2 regions of the Streptomyces sp. NPDC052064 genome follow, and region 1 is predicted to be linked to the other one. Evidence: predicted binding sites of a transcription regulator. Region 1 holds the regulator's gene; the other holds the start of a gene.
What was found. The regulator HspR, encoded in region 1, represses chaperone genes until heat shock. The targets are predictions, from matches to a motif close to TTGAGNNNNNNNNNCTCAA.

Region 1 (11,279 bases):
GCAGCACTGTAGCCGGGTGGGCAGTGATCTGAATCGCTGAGGGTTGCCTCAGGAACCGCCCGGATCCGGCCGGCGATTCCATCGTGGATCCGGTCGTGGATCCGGGTGTGGATCCCGTCGTGTTATGAGTGCCGAATTGTCATAGTTACGCCTAACTTATATCCGTGCTCTATGGGATCAGCGCCGCCGCCACCGCCCTCCTCCTCACCGCCCTCCTCTCGGCCCTCCTCCGGGCTCCCGCCCTGCGCCTCCGCGTCCTCGACCGGCGACGGAAGCGGGGGGTGCCGTTGTCCGGGGGTGTGGCCGTCGCGCTCGTCGTGGGGTCGGTCATGTGGGCGGGGGAGTGGATCGGGGTCGCGCCGCCCGTGGCCGACGGGGTCCGGGAGCTCCTCGTCGCCGGCGGTGTGGTCGCCGTGCTCGGGCTCGCCGACGACGTGTGGCGGCTGCGGCGGTGGGTGCTCGTCGCCGGTACGGCCGTGGCGGCGGCGTGCGTCGTGCCGTACGGCGAGACCGGGGCCGGGGGCGGGCTGCTCGCCGTCGGGTGGGTCGTATGCGTGACCTTCGCTTTCCGGGGGCTCGATCACGCCGACGGGCTCGCGGGTTCCGTGGGGGTGGTGACCGCCTTCGGGGTGGCGGCGTGTGCGGCCGTGGAGACGATGGACGGGATCGCCGTGCTGATGAGCGTGCTGGCCGCCGCGCTGACCGGGTTCCTGCCGCACAACCGGCATCCCGCGCGGGCCGCGCTCGGGGCGTGCGGGTCGATGTCCGCCGGGTTCGTGCCGGCCGCGGGTGCCGTGTACACGCGGGCCGGGTCCGGGTTGGGGGAGAGTGCCGGGGTGCTGTTCGCGCTGACCGCCGTGGTGTGTGCCGACGCCGTACTGGTGCCGCTGGCGCGGCGGTTGGGCGGGCGGGCCGTTCTCCGGAGCGGGCCGGATCATCTCGCGCACCGACTGAGGCGGCTCGGGTTGACCGTGCCGGGGACGACTCTGCTGCTGGGGGCCGGCGCGTTCTCCGGTGTGCTCGTCGGGGTACTCGCGCACGCCGGCTGGGTGGGGAGCGACGCCCTGTGGTGGGTGGCCGGAGTGGCTCTCGTGGCTGTGTTCGCCCTCTCCCGTGTTCCTGTGTACGGCGATCGACGCACCGTATCTCCGCAGGTCAGAGCGTCGTTGCGTGTAAGGAACGGATAAGACTTGAGCCTGCTTGACTCAGCTCTGTTGACCGGTCGGGAGGCGTCGTGCACACTTGAGTCCGTTCCACTCAAGTCAGCTGGAGGAATCAACCATGGCACGTGCGGTCGGCATCGACCTGGGCACGACTAACTCCGTCGTCAGCGTTCTGGAGGGCGGCGAGCCCACCGTCATCACCAACGCCGAGGGCGCCAGGACCACGCCGTCCGTCGTCGCCTTCGCCAAGAACGGTGAGGTGCTCGTCGGAGAGGTGGCCAAGCGTCAGGCGGTCACCAACGTGGACCGGACCATTCGGTCGGTCAAGCGGCACATGGGCACCGACTGGAAGATCGATCTCGACGGGAAGCCCTTCAACCCGCAGCAGATCAGCGCCTTCGTGCTCCAGAAGCTGAAGCGGGACGCCGAGTCCTACCTGGGCGAGAAGGTGACCGACGCGGTCATCACCGTCCCGGCGTACTTCAACGACTCCGAGCGCCAGGCCACGAAGGAGGCCGGCGAGATCGCCGGTCTGAACGTGCTGCGCATCGTCAACGAGCCCACCGCGGCCGCCCTGGCGTACGGCCTCGACAAGGACGACCAGACCATCCTGGTCTTCGACCTCGGTGGCGGTACGTTCGACGTCTCGCTGCTGGAGATCGGCGACGGTGTCGTCGAGGTGAAGGCCACCAACGGTGACAACCACCTCGGTGGTGACGACTGGGACCAGCGCATCGTCGACTACCTGGTCCAGCAGTTCCAGTCCGGCCACGGCGTGGACCTGGGCAAGGACAAGATGGCCCTCCAGCGTCTGCGCGAGGCCGCCGAGAAGGCCAAGATCGAGCTGTCCTCGTCCACCGAGACCTCGATCAACCTGCCCTACATCACCGCCTCCGCCGAGGGCCCCCTGCACCTCGACGAGAAGCTCACCCGCGCCCAGTTCCAGCAGCTGACCGCGGACCTGCTGGAGCGCTGCAAGACGCCGTTCCACAACGTCATCAAGGACGCCGGGATCAACCTCTCCGAGATCGACCACGTCGTTCTCGTCGGCGGCTCGACCCGTATGCCCGCCGTCGCCGAGCTCGTCAAGGAGCTGACCGGCGGCAAGGACGCCAACAAGGGCGTGAACCCGGACGAGGTCGTCGCCATCGGCGCCGCCCTGCAGGCCGGTGTCCTCAAGGGTGAGGTCAAGGACGTCCTGCTCCTCGACGTCACCCCGCTGTCCCTCGGTATCGAGACCAAGGGCGGCATCATGACCAAGCTCATCGAGCGCAACACCACGATCCCGACCAAGCGGTCCGAGATCTTCACGACGGCCGAGGACAACCAGCCGTCCGTGCAGATCCAGGTCTACCAGGGCGAGCGCGAGATCGCGGCGTACAACAAGAAGCTCGGGATGTTCGAGCTGACCGGTCTGCCCCCGGCGCCGCGCGGCGTCCCGCAGATCGAGGTCTCCTTCGACATCGACGCCAACGGCATCATGCACGTGACCGCGAAGGACCTGGGCACGGGCAAGGAACAGAAGATGACCGTCACCGGCGGCTCCTCGCTGCCGAAGGACGAGGTCGACCGCATGCGCCAGGAGGCCGAGCAGTACGCGGAGGAGGACCACAAGCGCCGCGAGGCCGCCGAGTCCCGCAACCAGGGCGAGCAGCTCGTCTACCAGACCGAGAAGTTCCTCAAGGACAACGAGGACAAGGTCCCGGGCGAGATCAAGACCGAGGTCGAGGAAGCCGTCAATGAGCTGAAGGAGAAGCTCAAGGGCGAGGACACGGCCGAGATCCGCACCGCCACGGAGAAGGTCGCGGCCATCTCGCAGAAGCTCGGCCAGGCCATGTACGCCGACGCGGGCGCCGCGCAGGCCGCCGACGGCGCCTCCGCGGGAGCCGGTGCGGGTGCCGGCGCCGGTGACGCCAAGGCCGACGACGACGTGGTCGACGCCGAGATCGTGGACGACGAGCGGAAGGACGGTGCCGCGTGACGGAGGAGACCCCGGGCTTCGACGAGCAGCAGCCCGACGTCCCTTCCGGCGCCACCTCCGACGACGCCGAGCCGAAGGCCGACTCCCCCTCGCCGGAGGAGGGGGCGGCCCCGGCCGGGGACACGGGCCAGGACGTGGCTCTGGTGGCCCAGCTGGACCAGGCACGCACGGCGCTCAGCGAGCGCACGGCGGACCTCCAGCGCCTCCAGGCCGAGTTCCAGAACTACCGCCGCCGGGTCGAGCGTGACCGGATCGCGGTCAAGGAGATCGCCATCGCGAACCTCCTGACCGAGCTCCTGCCCGTGCTCGACGACATCGGCCGCGCACGTGAGCACGGCGAACTGGTCGGCGGCTTCAAGTCCGTCGCCGAGTCGCTGGAGAGCACGGCGGCCAAGATGGGCCTCCAGCAGTTCGGCAAGGAGGGCGAGCCCTTCGACCCGACGATCCACGAAGCCCTGATGCACAGCTACGCGCCGGACGTCACCGAGACGACGTGCGTGGCGATTCTGCAGCCCGGGTACCGGATCGGCGAGCGCACCATCCGCCCCGCGCGGGTGGCGGTGGCCGAGCCCCAGCCGGGGGCGCAGACGGTCAAGGCGGACGAGACCGCCGAAGCCGACGACAAGGAGAGCGGTGGCCCGGAAGAGGGCTGACGGCATAGCGGACGAAGGGAAGGAGGGGCGTCGAGGATGAGCACCAAGGACTTCATCGAGAAGGACTACTACAAGGTCCTCGGCGTCCCCAAGGACGCCACCGAGGCCGAGATCAAGAAGGCGTACCGGAAGCTCGCCCGCGAGTACCACCCGGACGCCAACAAGGGCAACGTCAAGGCGGAGGAGCGCTTCAAGGAGATCTCCGAGGCCAACGACATCCTCGGCGATCCCAAGAAGCGCAAGGAGTACGACGAGGCACGCGCCCTCTTCGGCAACGGCGGCTTCCGCCCGGGGCCCGGCGCGGGCGGCGGCTCCTTCAACTTCGACCTGGGCGACCTCTTCGGAGGCGCCCCGGGCGGTCAGGGAGCCGGCGGTTTCGGCGGTGGACTCGGTGACGTCTTCGGGGGCCTGTTCAACCGCGGCGGCGCGGGCCCGGGCACGCGTACGCACCCCCGGCGCGGCCAGGACATCGAGTCCGAGGTCACGCTGAGCTTCACGGAGGCGATCGAGGGCGCGACCGTCCCGCTGCGGATGTCCTCGCAGTCGCCCTGCAAGGCCTGTTCGGGCACCGGCGACAAGAACGGCACACCGCGGGTGTGTCCGACCTGCGTCGGTACCGGACAGGTCGCCCGGGGCAGCGGCGGTGGCTTCTCCCTCACCGACCCCTGCCCGGACTGCAAGGGCCGCGGCCTGATCGCGGAGAACGCCTGCGAGGTCTGCAAGGGCAGCGGCCGGGCCAAGTCCTCGCGGACCATGCAGGTGCGCATCCCCGCGGGCGTCAGCGACGGCCAGCGGATCCGGCTGCGCGGCAAGGGGGCGCCGGGCGAGCGCGGCGGCCCGGCGGGCGATCTGTACGTGGTCGTGCACGTCGACTCCCACCCGGTGTTCGGCCGTAAGGACGACAACCTCACCGTCACCGTCCCGGTGACCTTCGCCGAGGCGGCCCTCGGCGGCGAGGTCCGGGTGCCGACGCTGGGCGGGCCGCCCGTCACGCTGAAGCTGCCGCCGGGCACGCCCAACGGCCGCACGATGCGCGCCCGGGGCAAGGGCGCGGTCCGCAAGGACGGCACCCGGGGCGACCTCTTGGTCAGCGTCGAGGTGAGTGTTCCGCAGGACCTGACGGGGAAGGCTCGTGACGCACTCGAGGCGTATCGCGAGGCGACCGCGGGTGAGGATCCGCGGGCGGATCTGTTCCAGGCCGCGAAGGGAGCATGAGTCAGATGGACGGTCGTCGACGCAACCCGTATGAACTGACCGAGGAAACCCCGGTCTACGTCATCTCGGTGGCGGCCCAGCTGTCCGGCCTGCACCCGCAGACCCTGCGCCAGTACGACCGCCTGGGTCTGGTGTCTCCGGACCGTACCCCGGGCCGGGGGCGCCGCTATTCGGCCCGGGACATCGAACTGCTGCGCACCGTCCAGCAGTTGTCGCAGGACGAGGGCATCAACCTGGCGGGCATCAAGCGCATCATCGAACTGGAGAACCAGGTCGCCGCGCTCCAGGCCCGTGTGGCCGAGCTGGAGGACGCGCTCGACGGTGCGGCGGCGGCCATGCGGCAGCGCGAAGCGGCGGTGCACGCGTCGTACCGCCGTGACCTGGTGCCGTACCAGGAGGTCCAGCAGACCAGCGCGCTGGTGGTGTGGCGGCCGAAGCGGCAGCAGCAGTCGGACTGACGCGCGTACGCCTGTGAAAGGGGCCGGGAGGAGACTCCCGGCCTCTTTCGTATGTCTTGGGACGTTTTCGCTGGGTCTCCCGTGGATGGCTGGATGGTGCAAGGCACCGGGAGGCGATTCCGCAGGGTCTTCACAACTGCTGCGGAGCGTGGTGTTGTCATCTCGTTAAGTGGTTCCGCTTGACGCTGGGGGCGCGTCCGCGTTGGCTTTTCAGTCACATGGGCCACAAAGGTGTGCCCACGTCCGAATCACACGCGAAGTGAGCTCCCGCATGCGTCGTCGTATCTCCATATCCGTGGCCGCGGCCACGATGTCCGTCACGCTCGCCGGCTGCGGTGTGCTCAACGCGACCGGGAGCAGCGACGACGCGAGCCCGACGAAGGGCAACGACATCACGGTGGGCCTGCTGCTGCCGGAGAAGGCGAACACCCGGTACGAGAACTTCGACTACCCCATCATCAAGACGAAGGTCGAGTCCCTCACCAACGACCGGGGCCGCGTCGAGTACGCCAACGCCGAGGCGAGCGCGGACAAGCAGGCCGACCAGCTGCAGCAGATGATCGACCGCCGGGTCGACGTGATCCTGCTGGACGCCGTCGACGCACACGCCATCGCCGACGGCGTGAAGAAGGCCAAGGACGCCGGCATCCCGGTCATCGCCTACGACCGGCTGGCCGAGGGCCCGATCGACGCGTACATCTCCTTCGACAACGAACTGGTCGGCGAGGTCCAGGGACGCACCCTGCTGGAGGCCATCGGCGAGAAGGCGAGCCTCTCCGACAAGATCGTCATGATGAACGGCTCGTCGACGGACCCGAACGCCAAGCAGTTCAAGGCCGGTGCGATGTCCGAGCTCAACGGCAAGGTGACGATCGCGCAGTCCTTCGACACCAAGGACTGGAAGCCGGAGAACGCGCAGGCCAACATGGCCGAGGCGATCGAGAAGATCGGCAAGGACAACATCGTCGCGGTGTACTCCGCCAACGACGGCATGGCGGGCGGCATCGTCAAGGCGCTGGAGTCCGCGGGCGTGACCGACCTGCCGCCGATCACCGGCCAGGACGCGGAGCTCCCGGCGGTGCAGCGGATCATCACCGGCGACCAGTACATGAGCGTGTACAAGTCGTACCCGCAGGAGGCCGAGAACGCCGCGGAGATGGCCGTGGCCAGGGTCCAGGGCCGCGACATCCAGTTCGCCGCGCTCACCCGCGACAAGGTCGACAGCCCCACCCACAAGGGCATCCCCGCCCAGCTCGTGCCCGTGGTGGCGCTGACGAAGGAGAACATCAAGGACACGGTGGTCGCGGACGACATCTACAAGCTGTCGGACATCTGCACGGCGAAGTACAAGACGGCTTGCGCGGCGATCGGGCTCAAGTAGCCGGTTCCGGCGCTCGCGGTGTACCGGCCCGTCCCGGGCGTCCTGCCAGGGTGATCGCCCGGAGCAGCCACTCGGCGGGCCCGTGCCGGAAGCGCCGGATCCACGCCGTGCTGAGGGCGAGCTGGAGCGCGTACACGGCGCCCGCGAGCAGCAGCACGGCGGCAGCTCCCACGCGTCCGTAGAGGGACAGGCCGTACGCCGTGGCCACGAACATCATGGTCAGGGACTGCCCGAGGTAGTTCGTGAGCGCCAGGCGGCCCGCCGGGGCGAACAGCCGCTGGATCCGGTTTCCCCAGGGCGAGTGCAGCAGGAGCAGCAGGGTGCAGGCGTACGCGGCGGACAGGGCGGGCGCCGTCAGCATGCCCACGCCGATTCCCAGGAAGTGCCATCGGTCGTCCAGCGGCCCGTGGGCGGCGGAGGCGAAGAAGACGGCCCCCGGGGCTCCGACGGCCAGTCCGGTGGCGGTGATCCGGAGCAGCCGGGAGCGGTCCGCTCCGCCCGGGGCGAGCAGGCGCCGCTTTCCCGCCGCCAGGCCGACGAGGAACGCGGCGAGCACGCCCGGGGCCATGAGGAGAACGCCGAGGAGCGCCAGGGGCAGCCGGTCCAGGTTCTCCTGTACGACCGTGCCGGCGCTGCCACGGTAGGCGGCCACGGTGCTCGCGATCTCCTGTCGAGGGATGGACTCCTCCTCGTCGGCCCACGCGGCCAGTGCCCCCAGCCCGGTGAGGAGGACACCGAAGACCCCATAGATCCAGACGGCGGCCTTCACGGCGGTGGCCGGTCTGATCCGCCGTGCGCACAACAGGGCCAGTCCCAGGACGCCGTAGGTCATGAGGATGTCGCCGTCGTACAGCAGGACGGCGTGCACCAGGCCGAGCAGCACCAGGCCCAGGGACCGGCGCAGGTAGCGTGCGGTGACGTTCGCTCCGTCCCGTTCGGCGGAGACCGTCTGGAGGGTGAAGCTGTAGCCGAACAGGAACGAGAACAAGAGGTAGAACTTGGTGGCCGCGAACGCCGTCACCAGCCACATGGCGACCTGGTCCCAGAGGGGCGCCCCGGGCTCGCGGATCCCTTCCGACACGTAGGGATCCATGATCTGCGCGCTGTTGACCGTCAGGATGCCCAGCAGGGCGAAACCGCGTAACGCGTCAACGGCGGGCAGACGCCGGAGCTCGACTCGTGTCTGCATGCCGGGCCTCCCGCCGCCGGTAGATCTGCCATCCACACCAACACCGCGGTGAACCCGCCCGGGTTCACCGTACCGCTCACAGCCGCGCGGACCGGCGCGAACGGAAGCCGGTCCGGAACATGGCCTGTTCCCGGGATCCGCTCGACGACCGGGCCGAAGACGCGCTCCAGCAGGAGAGCCTGCGGATCGGCTGCGTTCGCGCCACTCCCCTCTCGCTCCAAGCGCCCATGAGGGCGGCTGCGCATACCGGTGGCAAATGGGGCGAAGAGGGGTTCTGGTGTGGTGAAGCCGTGTTGCGGACCAGGTCCCGTCCGCGCATAGTTGCGCTGCGAAGGACGGCGAAACCGGGGGTGGGATCGGCGATGGCCTGGCACGGGGCGGAGGAGCATCCACATGGTGCTGACCGACTGTGCGAGGCCGGGGATCGCGTGTATTCCCGGGCCGTACGGCGGGGCCGCGTGCCGCGCCGGGACGCCGATCCGGTGCCCTGCCTGCTGGAACTGGCCCTGCTGCACCCGGACCCCGACGACATGGACTGGCTGGTGCCGACCTCCCCGCAGGAGGTCATGACCCGGCTGCTGCGCGGGATGTACGACGAGGTCAGCGCGAGCCAGCGTCGGGTGGGTTCGGCCGTGGCGGCGTTCGAGTGGTACGCCGGGCTGGGGCGTCAGGTACAGCCGGCCCCGTCGGCGAGCGAGGGTCCGGCGATCCGGGTGCTGGACGGGCTCGGCCGGATCCAGACCGCGATGGACGAGGCGACCCAGGCGTGCACGACCGAGGTGCTCACCGTGCAGCCCGGCGGCATCCGGCGCGAGGCGGAACTCTCCGAGGGGCTGCACCGGGCGCTGGCGCTGCGCGGCCGTGGCGTGCGGATGCGGGACCTGTACACGCATGTCGCCCGGCACGGGCACGGGCTGCTGAACTATCTGGAGCTGATGGGCGACTCGGTGGAGGCGCGCACGTTGGACGAGGTGATCGACCGGCTGATCCTCTTCGACCGGACGGTGGCCTTCATCCCCGCCAACACCGACCGCACGATGGCCCTGGAGCTACGGCACCCGGCGATCGTCGAGTACCTGGTCACGGTGTTCGAGCGGCTCTGGCGCCTGGCCATCCCGCTGACCGCCCCGCTCCCCGACACCGGCATCGAGGGCATCTCCCACCGGGAGCAGTCCATCGCCGCGCTGCTGGCGGAGGGGCACCAGGACGCGGTGATCGCGGAACGGCTGGGGATAAGCGTGCGGACGTGCCGGGCGCATATCGCCCGGCTGTCGGAGACGCTGGGGGCGGCGAGCCGTACGCAGTTGGGTGTGCGGATCGCCCAGGTGGGGCTCGACGGTCCGCCGCGGCCGGCTGTCTCCCCGACGCTCAGTGTTCCTGGTCAAGAATCCCGGACTGCCCGATGAGATAGCCCAGTTGGGCCCTGCTCCGGCTGCCCAGCGTCGCCGCGAGCTTGGCGATGTGGACGCGGGCGGTACGGATGTTCATGCCCAGACGGTCGGCGATGACAGCGTCGGTGTGGCCTTCGGTGAGGAGGGCGGCTATGGCGCGTTGGCGGGCGGTGATGCCCTCGTGGGAGGGCTCGGGTGCGGCTTCGGGAAACATGGGGGTGGCCAGGCGCCAGAGGCGGTCGAAGGTGGTGGCCAGGTGGTCGACGATGGCCGGTTGCCGGATCTCCAGGGCCAGTCCGCCGTCCTTGTCGGCCGGCACGAAGGCCACGGCGCGGTCGACGAGGATGAGACGGTCGGGGACTTCGTCCAGCGAGCGCGCTTCGACGTCGCCCTTCAGGCGCTCGTGACGGGCGGTGATCGTCGGGAAGTGGCGCATCGTGTGCGGGTACAGGGTGCGCAGGCGGCAGCCGCGGTCCAGCGCGGCCTGATCGCGGCCGAAGGCCGTGGCATCGGCCACTTGCCCGCGTTCGCCGGTGAGTCCGGCGCGGGGCTGGACACTGGCTGTCTCCTCAGAGGCTTCGGCCATGGCTTCGGTGATGGCCTGGTTGATCCGCTCCGTGCCGGTGAGCAGCCGGATCGTGGGGGTGTCGGTGACCGCGGGGTGCGGGCCGGCTGTCCTCATCAGGGAGCCGAACGTCTCGGCCAGTCGTGCCTCACGCCGCCGCTCGCTCGCGATCCGCTCCTCGGAGGTCCGCAGCAGCCGGTGCAGCGCGACGACCGGGGCGACGGGCTCCAGCCGGAACGGTTCGTCGACGGCGGGGTGCAGCAGCCCCAGGTCGACGAGGCAGGGGGCGGCCTGGGCGTCCTCGGCCGACAACTGCCCGTGGCGCAGGGCCCGTTCATACAGCTCCGTGCCCGCGGAGCACAGGTCCTCCATGCCGTGCTCGCGGTGCGGCGCGCTCACTCGGGCGCTCCCTCCCGCTCCAGGATTCCCGACTGCGCGATGAGATAGCCTAGTTGGGCCCGGCTGCCGCTGCCCAGGAGCGAGGCGAGCTTGGCTATGTGGGCTCGGCATGTACGCACGTTCATGCCCAGGCGGCGAGCGATGGCCTCGTCGACGTGGCCCTCTACGAGGAGCTTGGCGATGGAGTACTGGATCTCTGTGATGCCGTCCGGCGCGATCTCGTAGGGAGTGCTCTCGCTCAGCGGGACCGCGCGGTTCCACATGAACTCGAACACCTTGATCAGGTAGCGGATGATCCCCGGGTGCCGCAGTTCCAGCGCGACCTGCTGGTCGTCGCGGGTGGGGATGAAAGCGACGGTCTCGTCGCAGATGATCAGGCGTTCCACGAGCTCGTCGATCGTGCGGTATTCCGCCTTGCCGTCGGCGAGCCGGGCGGAGTAGGCCAGCTGCTCCGGGTTGTACCGGGCGGTGTGCTGGTACACCGTGCGTATCCGCACACCGCGTTCTATCAACGGCCGGTCGCGCTTCATCCCCTGGAGGAGGCTGTGTTCGGACACGCGGTCGCTCGGTTGCAGCGTGAGCATCTCGCTCTGGCACTGGGACGTGGCCATGTTCAGCGCGGCGTTGATCCGCTCACCGCCCTCCAGGACGGTGATGGAGTCGCTGGTCGTGGCCATTTGGGCGCCGAGCGTCATGAACGGCTGAAAGGTCTCCGCGAGTTCGACCGCCCGCCGCCTGCGCGCCGCTATCTCCTGTTCCAGGGGGTTGAGCTGCCGGGAGAGGGCCACCACGGGGGGAACCGGCCGCAGCCAGGTCGGATCGTCGGGATCGGGGTGGAGCAGGGCCAGCTCGATCAGACAGGGAGCGGGGTCGGCTTCCTCGCG
Region 2 (11,279 bases), on a different contig from region 1:
AAGGGCGACCCCGTCCAGCCCGACCGCCACGACCTCGCCGCCCGCTGTGTCGTCGTCAACCGTTTCCTGCTCGGCTTCACCGTCGGCGAGACCCCGGAGCACCTGCCCGCCTCCTACCCGGACGGCGACGAGGAACAGCTCGCCGCCCGCTGGCGACGCGACGGACTGCCCACCGTGTACGAGCGCTGCGGTACAGCCGGTGACGAGCCCGACCAGGTGCTGGTGCCCTGGGTGGGCTGGTCCCGGCCGCCCGACTGGCAGCTGGCCTTCGCCGGCGCCCTGACCCGGACCGTGTCCGCCGCGATGGACATGGCGGGCGGCCGCCGCGACAGCCTGGACGGCGAGGCGCCCCTGCTGCGCCCCTGGCAGCGGGCGCTGAGCTGGTTCATCTCCTCCTACCCGCTGCTCGGCGGTATCGCGTCCGGCATCAAGCTGGTCGCCGACGCCGAACTCGCCCGCGCCCACGGCATCGCGATCGCCGCCGTCAACGCCGAGGCCGGCGAGATCTACGTCAACCCGCTGCGGCAGTTCGACGACGAGGAGTGGCGGTTCGTCCTGGCCCACGAGATGCTGCACGCCGCCCTGCGCCACGGCGACCGCTGCGGCACCCGCGACCCCTACCTGTTCAACATCGCCTGCGACTACGTGATCAACGGCTGGCTGACCGAGATGCAGGTCGGCACCATGCCCGAGGGGCTGCTGCACGACCCGGGGCTCGCGGGCCTGTCCGCGGAGGAGGTGTACGACCGGATCGCCGGCGACCTGCGCCGCATGCGCCGCCTGGCCACCCCGCGCGGCAAGGGCGTCGGCGACGTGCTCGGCGCGCCGCTCGGACCGCCCCGCGACTACGTCGACCTGGACGGGTTCTACCGACGTGGCCTCGCCCAGGGCCTCGACCTGCATCAGCGGCAGGAGCGCGGCTTCCTGCCCGGCGGCCTGGTCGAGGAGATCCGCGCGCTCAGCCATCCGCCGCTGCCGTGGGACGCGCGGCTCGCCCGCTGGTTCGACGAGTTCGTGCCCCGCCCCGAGCCCGTACGGTCCTACGCCCGTCCCTCGCGGCGCCAGGCGGCCACGCCCGGCATCCCGCGCGCCGGGCGGTACTTCCCGCCCGAGGAGATCGCCCGCTGCACTTTCGGCGTGGTCCTGGACACCTCCGGCTCCATGGGCCGCGTCCTGCTCGGCAAGGCACTGGGCGCCATCGCCTCCTACGCCGCCGCCCGGGACGTACCGGCCGCCCGGGTCGTGTTCTGCGACGCGGCCCCGCGTGACGCCGGCTATCTGCCGGTCACCGAGATCGCCGGCCGGGTGCGCGTGCACGGCCGTGGCGGCACCGTCCTGCAGCCCGGCATCGACCTGCTGCACCGTGCGGACGACTTCCCGCCCGGCGCGCCGATCCTGGTCATCACCGACGGCTGGTGCGACGTCCTGCGGGTGCGGCGCGAGCACGCGTACCTGATCCCGAGGGGGGCGCGGCTGCCGTTCACCGCCAGAGGCCCGGTCTTCCGCGTGAGTTGAACCGGAGTGTGATCGGATAGTGGCCAGGAACCCGGTCACGGTTTCCGGATACTCATCGAAAGGATGCGACATGGCAGCCACGCGCTCCGCACACACCGTTTGGGAAGGCAATCTCTTCAAGGGCAACGGCGTCGTCACCTTCGACTCCTCCGGCATCCTCGCCGAGCAGCCGGTGTCCTGGGCGGCCCGTACCGAGGAGCCGGGCGGGAAGACCAGCCCGGAGGAGCTGATCGCCGCGGCCCACTCCAGCTGCTTCTCGATGGCCTTCTCCAACATCCTCGACAAGGCCGGCACCCCGCCGACCAAGCTGGTGACCTCCGCCGACGTCACCTTCCAGCCCGGCGAGGGCATCACCGGCATCCACCTCACCGTCGAGGGCAGCGTCCCCGGCATGGACGAGGCGGCCTTCCTCGCCGCCGCCGAGGAGGCCAAGGTCGGCTGCCCGGTCAGCCAGGCCCTCAAGGCCACCCCGATCACCCTGACCGCCAAGCTCACCTGACCAGTCCCACCCACGTCGCGCGGGCCCGCCCACCAGGGGCGGCCCGCGCGACGTCGTCGGTTCACCGACACCCTGATGCGGGCCTTCCTCGCCCCTCCGCGCGTGGACGTGCTGGTCACCGACCGGCCCCGGCGGGCCGTGGCGCTCCGCGGCCGATCACCCCATCGCGGCATTGACAACAGCGCACTCAAGTTTTGTGCTGGAAAGTGAGAGCGCCCTGGCGGAAGGGGACAGCGATGGGACGTGCGGTCGGGATCGACCTCGGAACCACGAACTCGGTGGTCGCCGTGCTGGAAGGCGGCGAGCCCACCGTCATCGCCAACGCGGAAGGAGCCAGAACCACACCCTCGGTCGTGGCGTTCGCCAAGAACGGAGAGGTGCTGGTCGGGGAGGTGGCCAAGCGGCAGGCCGTGACGAACGTGGATCGCACCGCCCGCTCGGTCAAGCGCCACATGGGTGACGCGCACTGGCGCTTTCCCGACCACGACGACATCGACGGCACCCGCTACCGGGCGCAGGAGCTGTCCGCGCGGGTGCTTCAGAAACTGAAGCGGGACGCGGAGTCCTACCTCGGCGAGGACGTCACCGACGCGGTGATCACCGTCCCGGCGTACTTCGACGACGTGCAGCGGCAGGCGACCAAGGAGGCCGGCGAGATCGCGGGCCTGACGGTGCTGCGGATCATCAACGAGCCGACGGCGGCGGCGCTGGCGTACGGGCTGGACAAGGAGAACGACCAGACCGTGCTCGTCTTCGACCTCGGCGGCGGCACCTTCGACGTGTCGCTGCTGGAGATGGGCGAGGGCGTCATCGAGGTCAAGGCCACCAACGGCGACACGCACCTCGGCGGCGACGACTGGGACCAGCGGATCGTCGAGTACCTGGTCAAGCGCTTCAAGGGCCAGTACGGCGTCGACCTCGGCAAAGACAAGATGGCGATGCAGCGGCTGCGCGAGGGCGCCGAGAAGGCCAAGATCGAGCTGTCCAGCTCCACCGAGACGACGATCAACCTGCCCTACATCACCGCCTCCGCCGAGGGGCCGCTGCATCTCGACGAGAAGCTGACCCGGGCCCAGTTCCAGGAGCTCACCGCCGACCTGCTCGACCGCTGCAAGGCACCCTTCCACCAGGCGGTCGAGGACGCGGGCGTGAAGCTCTCGGCGATCGACCACGTGATCCTGGTGGGCGGCTCGACCCGGATGCCCGCGGTGACCGACCTGGTCAGGGAACTCACCGGCAAGGAGCCGCACAAGGGCGTCAACCCCGACGAGGTCGTGTCTCTCGGTGCCGCGCTCCAGGCGGGGGTCATGCGCGGTGACGTCAAGGACGTGCTGCTGCTCGACGTCACACCGCTGTCCCTGGGCATCGAGACCAAGGGCGGCATCATGACGAAGCTCATCGAACGCAACACCACCATCCCGACGCGGCGTTCGGAGATCTTCACGACGGCGGCCGACAACCAGCCCTCGGTCGGCATCCAGGTCTACCAGGGCGAGCGGGAGATCGCCGCGTACAACAAGAAGCTCGGCGTCTTCGACCTGACGGGACTGCCGCCGGCGCCGCGCGGCGTGCCGCAGATCGAGGTGGCCTTCGACATCGACGCCAACGGCATCATGCACGTCTCCGCCAAGGACATGGCGACCGGCCGCGAGCAGAAGATGACCGTCACCGGCGGCTCGGCCCTGCCCAAGGACGACATCGACCGCATGATGCGCGAGGCCGAGCAGTACGCGGAGGAGGACCGCAAGCGCCGCGAGGCCGCCGAGACCCGCAACCAGGCCGAGCAACTCGTCTACCAGACCGAGAAGTTCCTCCGCGACAACGGCGACAAGATCCCGGCCGACACCAGGACCGAGGTCGAGTCGGCCATCACCGAAGTGAAGGGACAACTGGAACAGCAGGCGGACACCGCCGCCCTGCGCGCCGGCGTCGAGAAACTCGCCTCGGTCAGCCAGAAGATGGGCCAGGCGATGTACGCCCAGGCCCAGCAGACACCCACCGAGGAACCCTCCGGAACCCCGCGGGAAGAGGAGGGAGTCGTCGACGCGGAGATCGTGGACGAGGAGAAGGAGCAGGGGGACCAGAAGGGAGGAGCGGCCTAGTTCTCCGCGGGCGGCAGCGTCGCGTACACGGCGTCGACGACGGACGCGTACGGAGTTCCGGAGTCGGCCAGCCCGCAGCGGAGCAGCTCCAGTCCGGCCCGGTGCTCCGTCAGCAGGACGGTGTTGCCGGTGCGGGCCGTGAACTCCAGTACCGCGGGCAGGAAGTCGGGCAGCTCCTCGCCGGTGAGCTCCAGGCCGTGGGAGCTGTAGAGCTCCTGGAAGCGGGCCGGTGAGAACCCGCGCCAGCGGCTCAGGTACAGGCTGTGGCCGTCTGCGCTCTCGAAGACCTGGAGGTAGTGGGCGGCCAGGTCCCGCGGCGCGGTGCCGGCCGCGTGGTCGGCGAACTCCCGTAGCTGTGGGGCGGCTTCGCGCAGCAGCGGCAGCCGGGCGCGGAACTCGTCGCCGGGATACGTCAGGCACAGCGCGGCCGCCTGGTACAGCAGCTCGAAGCCGGGCATCTGACCTCCTTGGCGTGCGCTCTTGCCGCGCCCCGTGCTGACGACGCTAGGGGCGGGCGGGGGAGCGCACCCGTCGGCGACGCCCGTACGGGTCACGGCCTGCGCGGGGGGCCTCGTTCAGAAGCTCTCTCGGTACTCCCGCAGGAGCTTCTCGGTGCGCTGGGTGGAGGCGGCGCCCGCGGTCATGTGGTCGAGGACCTCCAGATGTGCGGAGACCTCCTTGCGGGAGTCGAGGTAGAGCGCGCCGGTCAGGTACTCGGTGAAGACCATGTCGGGCAGTTCGGGCTCGGCGAAACGGAACAGGGAGAACGGCGCGTACGTCCCCGGGTGCGGGCCGTCCTTGAACTCGGCGATCTGGAGCGTGACACGGTCCCGCTCGGAGTGCTCCAGCAGCTTGTCCAGCTGGTCCCGCATCACCTGGCCGTCGACGCTCACCGGCCGCCGCAGCACCGTCTCGTCCATGATCACCCACAGGTGCGGCGGGTTCGGGCGCTCGAGCAGCCGTTGCCGCTCCATGCGCAGCGACACATGCCGCTCCACGGCCTCCGGCCCGGAGTTCCCGATGGTGCCGGCCTGCAGGACCGCACGCGCGTACCCCTCGGTCTGCAACAGCCCCGGCACGAAGTGCGGCTCGTAGGACCGGATGATCCGGGCGGCGCCCTCCAGGCTCACGTACAGGCTGAACCACTCCGGCAGCACGTCGTGGAACCGCTGCCACCAGCCCGGCCGGTTCGCCTCCTCGGCGAGCTCGACGAACGCGGTCACCTCGTCTTCGGGCACGCCGTAGGCGGTCAGCAGGATCTGCACGTACGGGATCTTGAGCGCGACGTCGGCGGTCTCCATCCGCCGGACCGTCGCCGGGGCGACGCGCAGCACCCGGGCGGCCTCGTCACGACTGAGGCCCGCCGCCTCGCGGAGCTCCTGAAGCCGCTTGCCCAGTACCACCTGACCCACGGTGGGTGCGGCCCGCCGTTCACTCACGCCACGCCTCCCCAACGTGCCAAGCCTGCGATCAGTCTGTCACGTTCCGCCGTCGGTCTCACAGGGCCGCGGGTGAGGAGATCGCGAGGACGGGCGAGTCGCCGGGGCATTACCCCGCGGGTAATCGACCGGGCGCGCTCGGGACGGGATCGTGAACGCACCGGGTCCCGGGCCGGCGCACTCCGGCCCGGGACCCGGTACCTGCCGCCACACCACGACCCGACGGAGAGTGATCCACCATGTCCGCGATCCAGCTCGCCACGCTCGCCCGGACCAGTGCGCCGCAGTCGATGCTGCGCCGCTTCCTCGCCTTGGACGCGGCGGTGACCGGCGCCAACGCGCTCGCCTACCTCGCGTTCTCCGGCCCGCTCGGCCGTTTCCTCGGCGTGGACTCCACGCTGCTGCTCGCACTGGGCGCGTTCCTCACCGCCTACGCGGCGGGCGTGGGCCTGCTGGCCTCCCGCCGGCAGCCGCCGGCGCTCGGCGTGCGGGCCGTCGTCGAGGCCAACCTCGCCTGGACGGCGGTGAGCCTCGCGGCACTGGCGCTCTGGCTCACACCGAGCACGGCGGGCGCCGTGTGGACGGTGCTCCAGTCCCTGACCGTGGCCGGGTTCGCCGCCCTCCAGTACACGGCACTGAGGGTCCGTCAGGACATGAGTGAATGAAGGTATTTGACCGTCGCGGGGTCGGCCGGGAGGAGCGTCTCGATGGCCAGCTCGGCGACGGTCACGTCCATTGGCGTGTTGAACGTGGAGATCGAGGAGATGAACGACAGCGTCCGCCCCTCGTGCTCGATCCGCAGCGGCAGCGCGAAGTACGGCACCGGTTCCGAGGGCTCCTCTGCCGGATCCGCCTCGGGCACCGGATACGCCGCCACCTCCTCGTACAGCGCCCGCAGCGGCTCGGAGCGGTGCAGCGCGATCTGCCGCTCCATCTGCTCCAGCAGGTGCCCGCGCCATGCGCGCAGGTTGCGGATGCGCGGCGCCAGGCCCTGTGGGTGCAGGGCGAGCCGCATCGCGTTCAGCGGCGGTTCGAGCAGGGACTCGCGGACGCCGTCGACCAGCGTCATGATCCCCCGGTTGGCCGCCACGACGTTGTACACCGCGTCCACCACCAGCGCCGGATACGGCTCGTAGCCCCCGATCAGCCGTTCGATGCCCTCGCGCAGCGCGCCCAGCGCCGGGTCGCCCAGGGGCGTCTCGGGATAGCGCGGGGCGTAACCGGCCGCCAGCAGCAGCGCGTTGCGCTCGCGCATGGGCACGTCCAGGTGCTCGGCCAGCCGCAGCACCATCTCCTCACTGGGCCGGGAGCGGCCCGTCTCGACGAAGCTGATGTGCCGGGCCGAGGAGTCCGCGCGCAGCGCCAGCTCCAGCTGGCTGACCCGGCGCTGTTCCCGCCAGGCCCGCAGCAGCGGGCCCACGCCCTGGTCGGCGGTGGACGGATGAGTGGTCATGCCGGGACCGTAGTGGAGAACCGGTCGCGCCGGACAGGCACACCGTTCCGACCAGGGCCTCGGACGTCCCGCTGTGGCAGGCTGAGGAGGGAGAAGAGGACCCCGGTGTCAGGGAAGGAGCGCTGCCCATGCCCGTCGAACCGCTGTCGCAGAAGGAGGTCGAGGACCGGCTGGCCGAGCTGCCGGGCTGGTCGCTCGACGGGGACCGCCTCACCCGCTCCTACCGGCTCGGCTCGCACTACGCGGCGACGGCGATGGTCGTGCACATCGCCCAGGTCCAGGAGGAGCTCGACCACCACTCCGACCTCATGCTCGGCTACAACACGGTGTCCCTGTCCGTCCACACGCACAGTGCGGGCGGCGCCGTCACCGAGAAGGACTTCGAGCTCGCCCGCAAGGTGGAGGACCTGGCGCCCGGCCACGGGGCACACTGACCGGGTGCTCGACTACGACAAGGAAGCGGAGCGGTACGACGCCTCGCGCGGCGGCGAGCCCAGGGCGGCCGCCGCCGCGGCGGCGGTGCTGAGCCTCGTGCCGCCGGACACGCGCGGCCTGCTCGACGTCGCCTGCGGCACCGGCATCGTGACCCGCCGGCTCGCCGCCGCGCGCGACGGCATGCGGGTGACCGGCGTGGACCTCGCCCCGGCGATGGCCCGGCAGGCCGCCGCCCGGCTGCCCGGTGCCGTGGTGCTCGCCGACAGCCGCAGGCTGCCCTTCCGGGACGGCGAGTTCGATGCCGTGTGCAGCGTGTGGCTGCTGCACCTGGCCGCCGGGCCCGCCGACGTCCGGACGATCGTCGGAGAGTGTGCCCGCGTGCTGCGGCCCGGCGGCGTCTACGTCACCACGGTCGACAAGGCCGCCTCCCACAACGTGGGCAGTGACATCGATGTCGTCCTGTCCTCCCGCCCGCCCAGCCCGGTCCGCGACGCGGCGGCGGACGTCGAGTCCTGCGCCGCCGACCACGGCCTCGTCCCGGCCGGGCAGGCCCGCTTCCGCGGTCACGGGCAGGGCCGCAGCCCGCGCCGTACGGTCGCCGACCTGCGCCGCGGCTGGTTCGTCACGCTGCCGCCCGGCCACCCGCTCGCCGACGGCTTCGCCACCCGGCTGGCGGAACTCCCCGACCAGGACAGACCCCGCCCCGACCCGTTCTTCACGCTCCGGGCGTTCCGGAAGCCGTGAGGGGCCTCAAGGCCGTGTGAACTCCATGATCCAGTTGGTCAGCCAGGTCTCTCCGCCGTCCACGGAGAACGCCTGTTCCCAGCGGGCGGTGGCCGGGGAGATCCCCGACCAGACGAACCGCACGCGCACGTCCTTGCCGTCGTGCGTGTCGTCGCCGTGGAACTCGCCCCTCTCGCCCTCGAAGCGGCCGAAGACCGGCGGGAACAGGGTGCCGCTGCGGTTGGACGCCCAGTTCAGCGACCACTCCTTACGGACCGGGTCGAACAGCCGCAGCGTCAGCCCCTTCGCGCCCAGGTGCGGCATGTCGATCTCGTCGATGTTGGCGGCCCCGTCGAACAGCGGCCGGCACTCGCTCCGGCCCGGGAACTCCTCCCAGTCGCTGCCGGGGTCGAGGAAGTCGGTGCGGCGGCGGTGCAGGACCTTCCAGGTGCCGTGGAAGAAGTCGAAGTCGTGCGGGCTGCTCATGAGCGGTCTCCAGTGGTTCCTTCGGACAGACGGTCGGCCAGATAGGCGTCGAGGTCGGGGACGTCCGGGGCGAGCATGTGCCGCACCCAGGCGTCGCGTTCGTGCAGGATCGGCGGCAGCTCCCAGACGCAGCCGATCCACGGCAGGCCGGACCTGACGAAGTGTGTGGGGTCGCGGTCCGGGCAGCCGAGGACGGGCTGGCCCGCCGCCGCGCCGCCGAAGTGCAGCACGTTGTCCCACACCCAGCTGTACGCGTTCAGATAGGCGCCGTCGTCGCCGCCCCGGTGCAGCACGACGAACGTCGCCGGCGGGGTCCCGTCCGGCTCCGGCAGCAGCTCGGGCAGGATCGCGTACGCCGCCTTCTCCACCTCGGGCGCGATCCCCTCAGGGCCGGCCGTGACGTGGTAGCGCTTGATCAACCGGCCGGCCACCTCGACGGGCGGTGGCACGGTCAGGAGTTTCTCTGTGAAGGGCATGGCGGGACGGTACGGCCGGTTCACTGCCACCATGTGTCAGTGAAGTCCAGCCGACTCGTCTCGATCCTCCTGCTGCTCCAGACCCGCGGCCGGATGACCGCCGCACAGCTCGCCGAGGAACTGGAGGTCTCGGTCCGTACCGTCTACCGGGACGTCGAGGCCCTCGGTGCCGCGGGGGTCCCGCTGTACGGCGACGCGGGCCACGCCGGCGGCTACCGCCTGCTCGACGGCTACCGCACACGCCTGACGGGCCTCACCGCCGACGAGGCCGAGGCCCTCTTCCTCGCGGGCGCCCCCGGCCCCGCGGCCCAGCTCGGTCTCGGCTCCGTGCTCGCCGCCGCCCAGCTCAAGGTGCGCGCCGCCCTGCCTGCGGAGCTGCGCGCGCACGCCGACCGGATCAGCGGCCGTTTCCACCTCGACGCCCCCGGCTGGTACGCGGACGCCGACGACGCCCCTCACCTCCCGGCCGTCGCGGACGCCGTCTGGAGCAGCCGCGTACTGCACGTCCTGTACCGCCGCTGGCGCGAGCCCACCGATGTGGAGCGCCGCCTGGAGCCGTACGGGCTGGTGCTGAAGGCGGGCCGCTGGTACGTCGTCGCCGGTCCCGGACCGCGTACCTACCGGGTCGACCAGATCCTCGAACTCGCCACCCACGACGAGGAGTTCACCCGTCCCGAGGGCTTCGACCTGGCCGCGTACTGGGCGGCGTACCAGCGCGGCTTCCACGACCGGCTCCACCGCGGCGAGGCCCTGGTGAGACTGGCCCCGGGGACGACGCTCACCGGCCCGGCGGGGGAGGCCGTACGGCGCGACGGACGTACCGAAGACGACGGCTGGACACGCGCCACGGTCCCCATCGAGTCCGTCGAGCACGCCCACGCCGAATTCCTGAGGCTGGGCTCGGCCATCGAGGTCCTGGCTCCGGACGAACTGCGGTCGAGGATCGCCCGGACCGTGGCCGAACTGGCGGAGCTGTACGGCAACTCCCGTGCACCCGGCGGCGACTGAGAGGCGGAACCCGCCCGTCCTTCCAGGAGGCCCGTCACGTGAAGCACCCGCACAGGCACCGCAGACGCCGCCTGCTCGTCCCCGTCGCCGCAGCCACGGCGGCGCTCGTCGGTGTCGGCCTGACCACGTTCGCCACCGACGACACCTCCCCCACGCTCGAACTGACTCGCGCGGGAGGGGCCCCCATGGCCGCCACCGCCCGGCAGGTCGAGAAGCTGGACCGGGGTGTGGTCAGCGTCCACACCGGCAGCGGCAACCTGGTCAGCTGGCGCTGGCTTGCAACCGATCCGAACGCCGTGTCGTTCAACGTCTACCGGGCCGGTACGAAGGTCAACTCGACCCCGGTCACCGGCTCCACGAACTACTTCCACTCCGGCGCCCCCTCGCACGCCGACTACACCGTCCGCGCGATCGTGAACGGCGTGGAGCAGGGCGACTCGGTGCACGCGGTCCAGTTCCGCACCGGCTACAAGGACGTCCCCCTCTCCCCGCCGGCCGGTGGCACCGCCCCGGGCAACTCGGCGTACACCTACGAGGCCAACGACGCCTCCCTCGGCGACCTCGACGGCGACGGCGCCCTGGACATCGTCCTGAAGTGGCAGCCGACCAACGCCAAGGACAACTCGCAGTCCGGCTACACCGGCAACACCATCGTCGACGGCATCAAGCTCGACGGCACCCGGCTGTGGCGCATCGACCTGGGCCGCAACATCCGCTCAGGCGCGCACTACACGCAGTTCCAGGTGTACGACTACGACGGCGACGGCAAGGCAGAGGTCGCCATGAAGACCGCCGACGGCACCAAGGACGGCACCGGCGCGGTCATCGGCAGCTCCTCGGCCGACCACCGCAACTCCAGCGGCTACGTGCTCTCCGGCCCCGAGTTCCTGACCATGTTCAACGGCCAGACCGGCAAGGCGATGCAGAGCGTCGACTACGTCCCGGCCCGGGGCAACGTCTCCTCCTGGGGCGACAACTACGGCAACCGCGTCGACCGCTTCCTCGCGGGCACGGCCTACCTGGACGGCTCCCGCCCCTCCCTGATCATGGCGCGCGGCTACTACACCCGCACGGTGATCGCCGCCTGGGACTGGCGAGGCGGTGCCTTCACCCGCCGCTGGACCTTCGACACCAACTCCTCCA

Region 2: a site for HspR is predicted at 2,187-2,205, ahead of dnaK (molecular chaperone DnaK). Genes of this name have one in related genera too.

What each region holds. Positions count from the first base shown of each region.
Region 1 covers NZ_JBVJJE010000002.1:255,483-266,761, reverse strand. Annotated here, with positions in the region: gene ACZ6TU_RS05820 (MraY family glycosyltransferase) at 165-1,187, shown strand; gene dnaK (molecular chaperone DnaK) at 1,282-3,144, shown strand; gene grpE (nucleotide exchange factor GrpE) at 3,141-3,797, shown strand; gene dnaJ (molecular chaperone DnaJ) at 3,834-5,012, shown strand; gene ACZ6TU_RS05800 (heat shock protein transcriptional repressor HspR) at 5,018-5,470, shown strand; gene ACZ6TU_RS05795 (sugar ABC transporter substrate-binding protein) at 5,742-6,851, shown strand; gene ACZ6TU_RS05790 (DUF418 domain-containing protein) at 6,844-8,040, opposite strand; gene ACZ6TU_RS05785 (helix-turn-helix transcriptional regulator) at 8,403-9,446, shown strand; gene ACZ6TU_RS05780 (helix-turn-helix transcriptional regulator) at 9,409-10,395, opposite strand; gene ACZ6TU_RS05775 (helix-turn-helix transcriptional regulator) at 10,392-11,279, opposite strand, start outside.
Region 2 covers NZ_JBVJJE010000005.1:560,435-571,713, forward strand. Annotated here, with positions in the region: gene ACZ6TU_RS16980 (vWA domain-containing protein) at 1-1,515, shown strand, start outside; gene ACZ6TU_RS16985 (OsmC family peroxiredoxin) at 1,586-2,014, shown strand; gene dnaK (molecular chaperone DnaK) at 2,251-4,116, shown strand; gene ACZ6TU_RS16995 (nitrate reductase molybdenum cofactor assembly chaperone) at 4,113-4,574, opposite strand; gene ACZ6TU_RS17000 (helix-turn-helix domain-containing protein) at 4,692-5,555, opposite strand; gene ACZ6TU_RS17005 (hypothetical protein) at 5,795-6,220, shown strand; gene ACZ6TU_RS17010 (helix-turn-helix domain-containing protein) at 6,202-7,008, opposite strand; gene ACZ6TU_RS17015 (4a-hydroxytetrahydrobiopterin dehydratase) at 7,137-7,442, shown strand; gene ACZ6TU_RS17020 (class I SAM-dependent methyltransferase) at 7,447-8,187, shown strand; gene ACZ6TU_RS17025 (hypothetical protein) at 8,194-8,652, opposite strand; gene ACZ6TU_RS17030 (hypothetical protein) at 8,649-9,128, opposite strand; gene ACZ6TU_RS17035 (helix-turn-helix transcriptional regulator) at 9,168-10,136, shown strand; gene ACZ6TU_RS17040 (rhamnogalacturonan lyase) at 10,175-11,279, shown strand, end outside.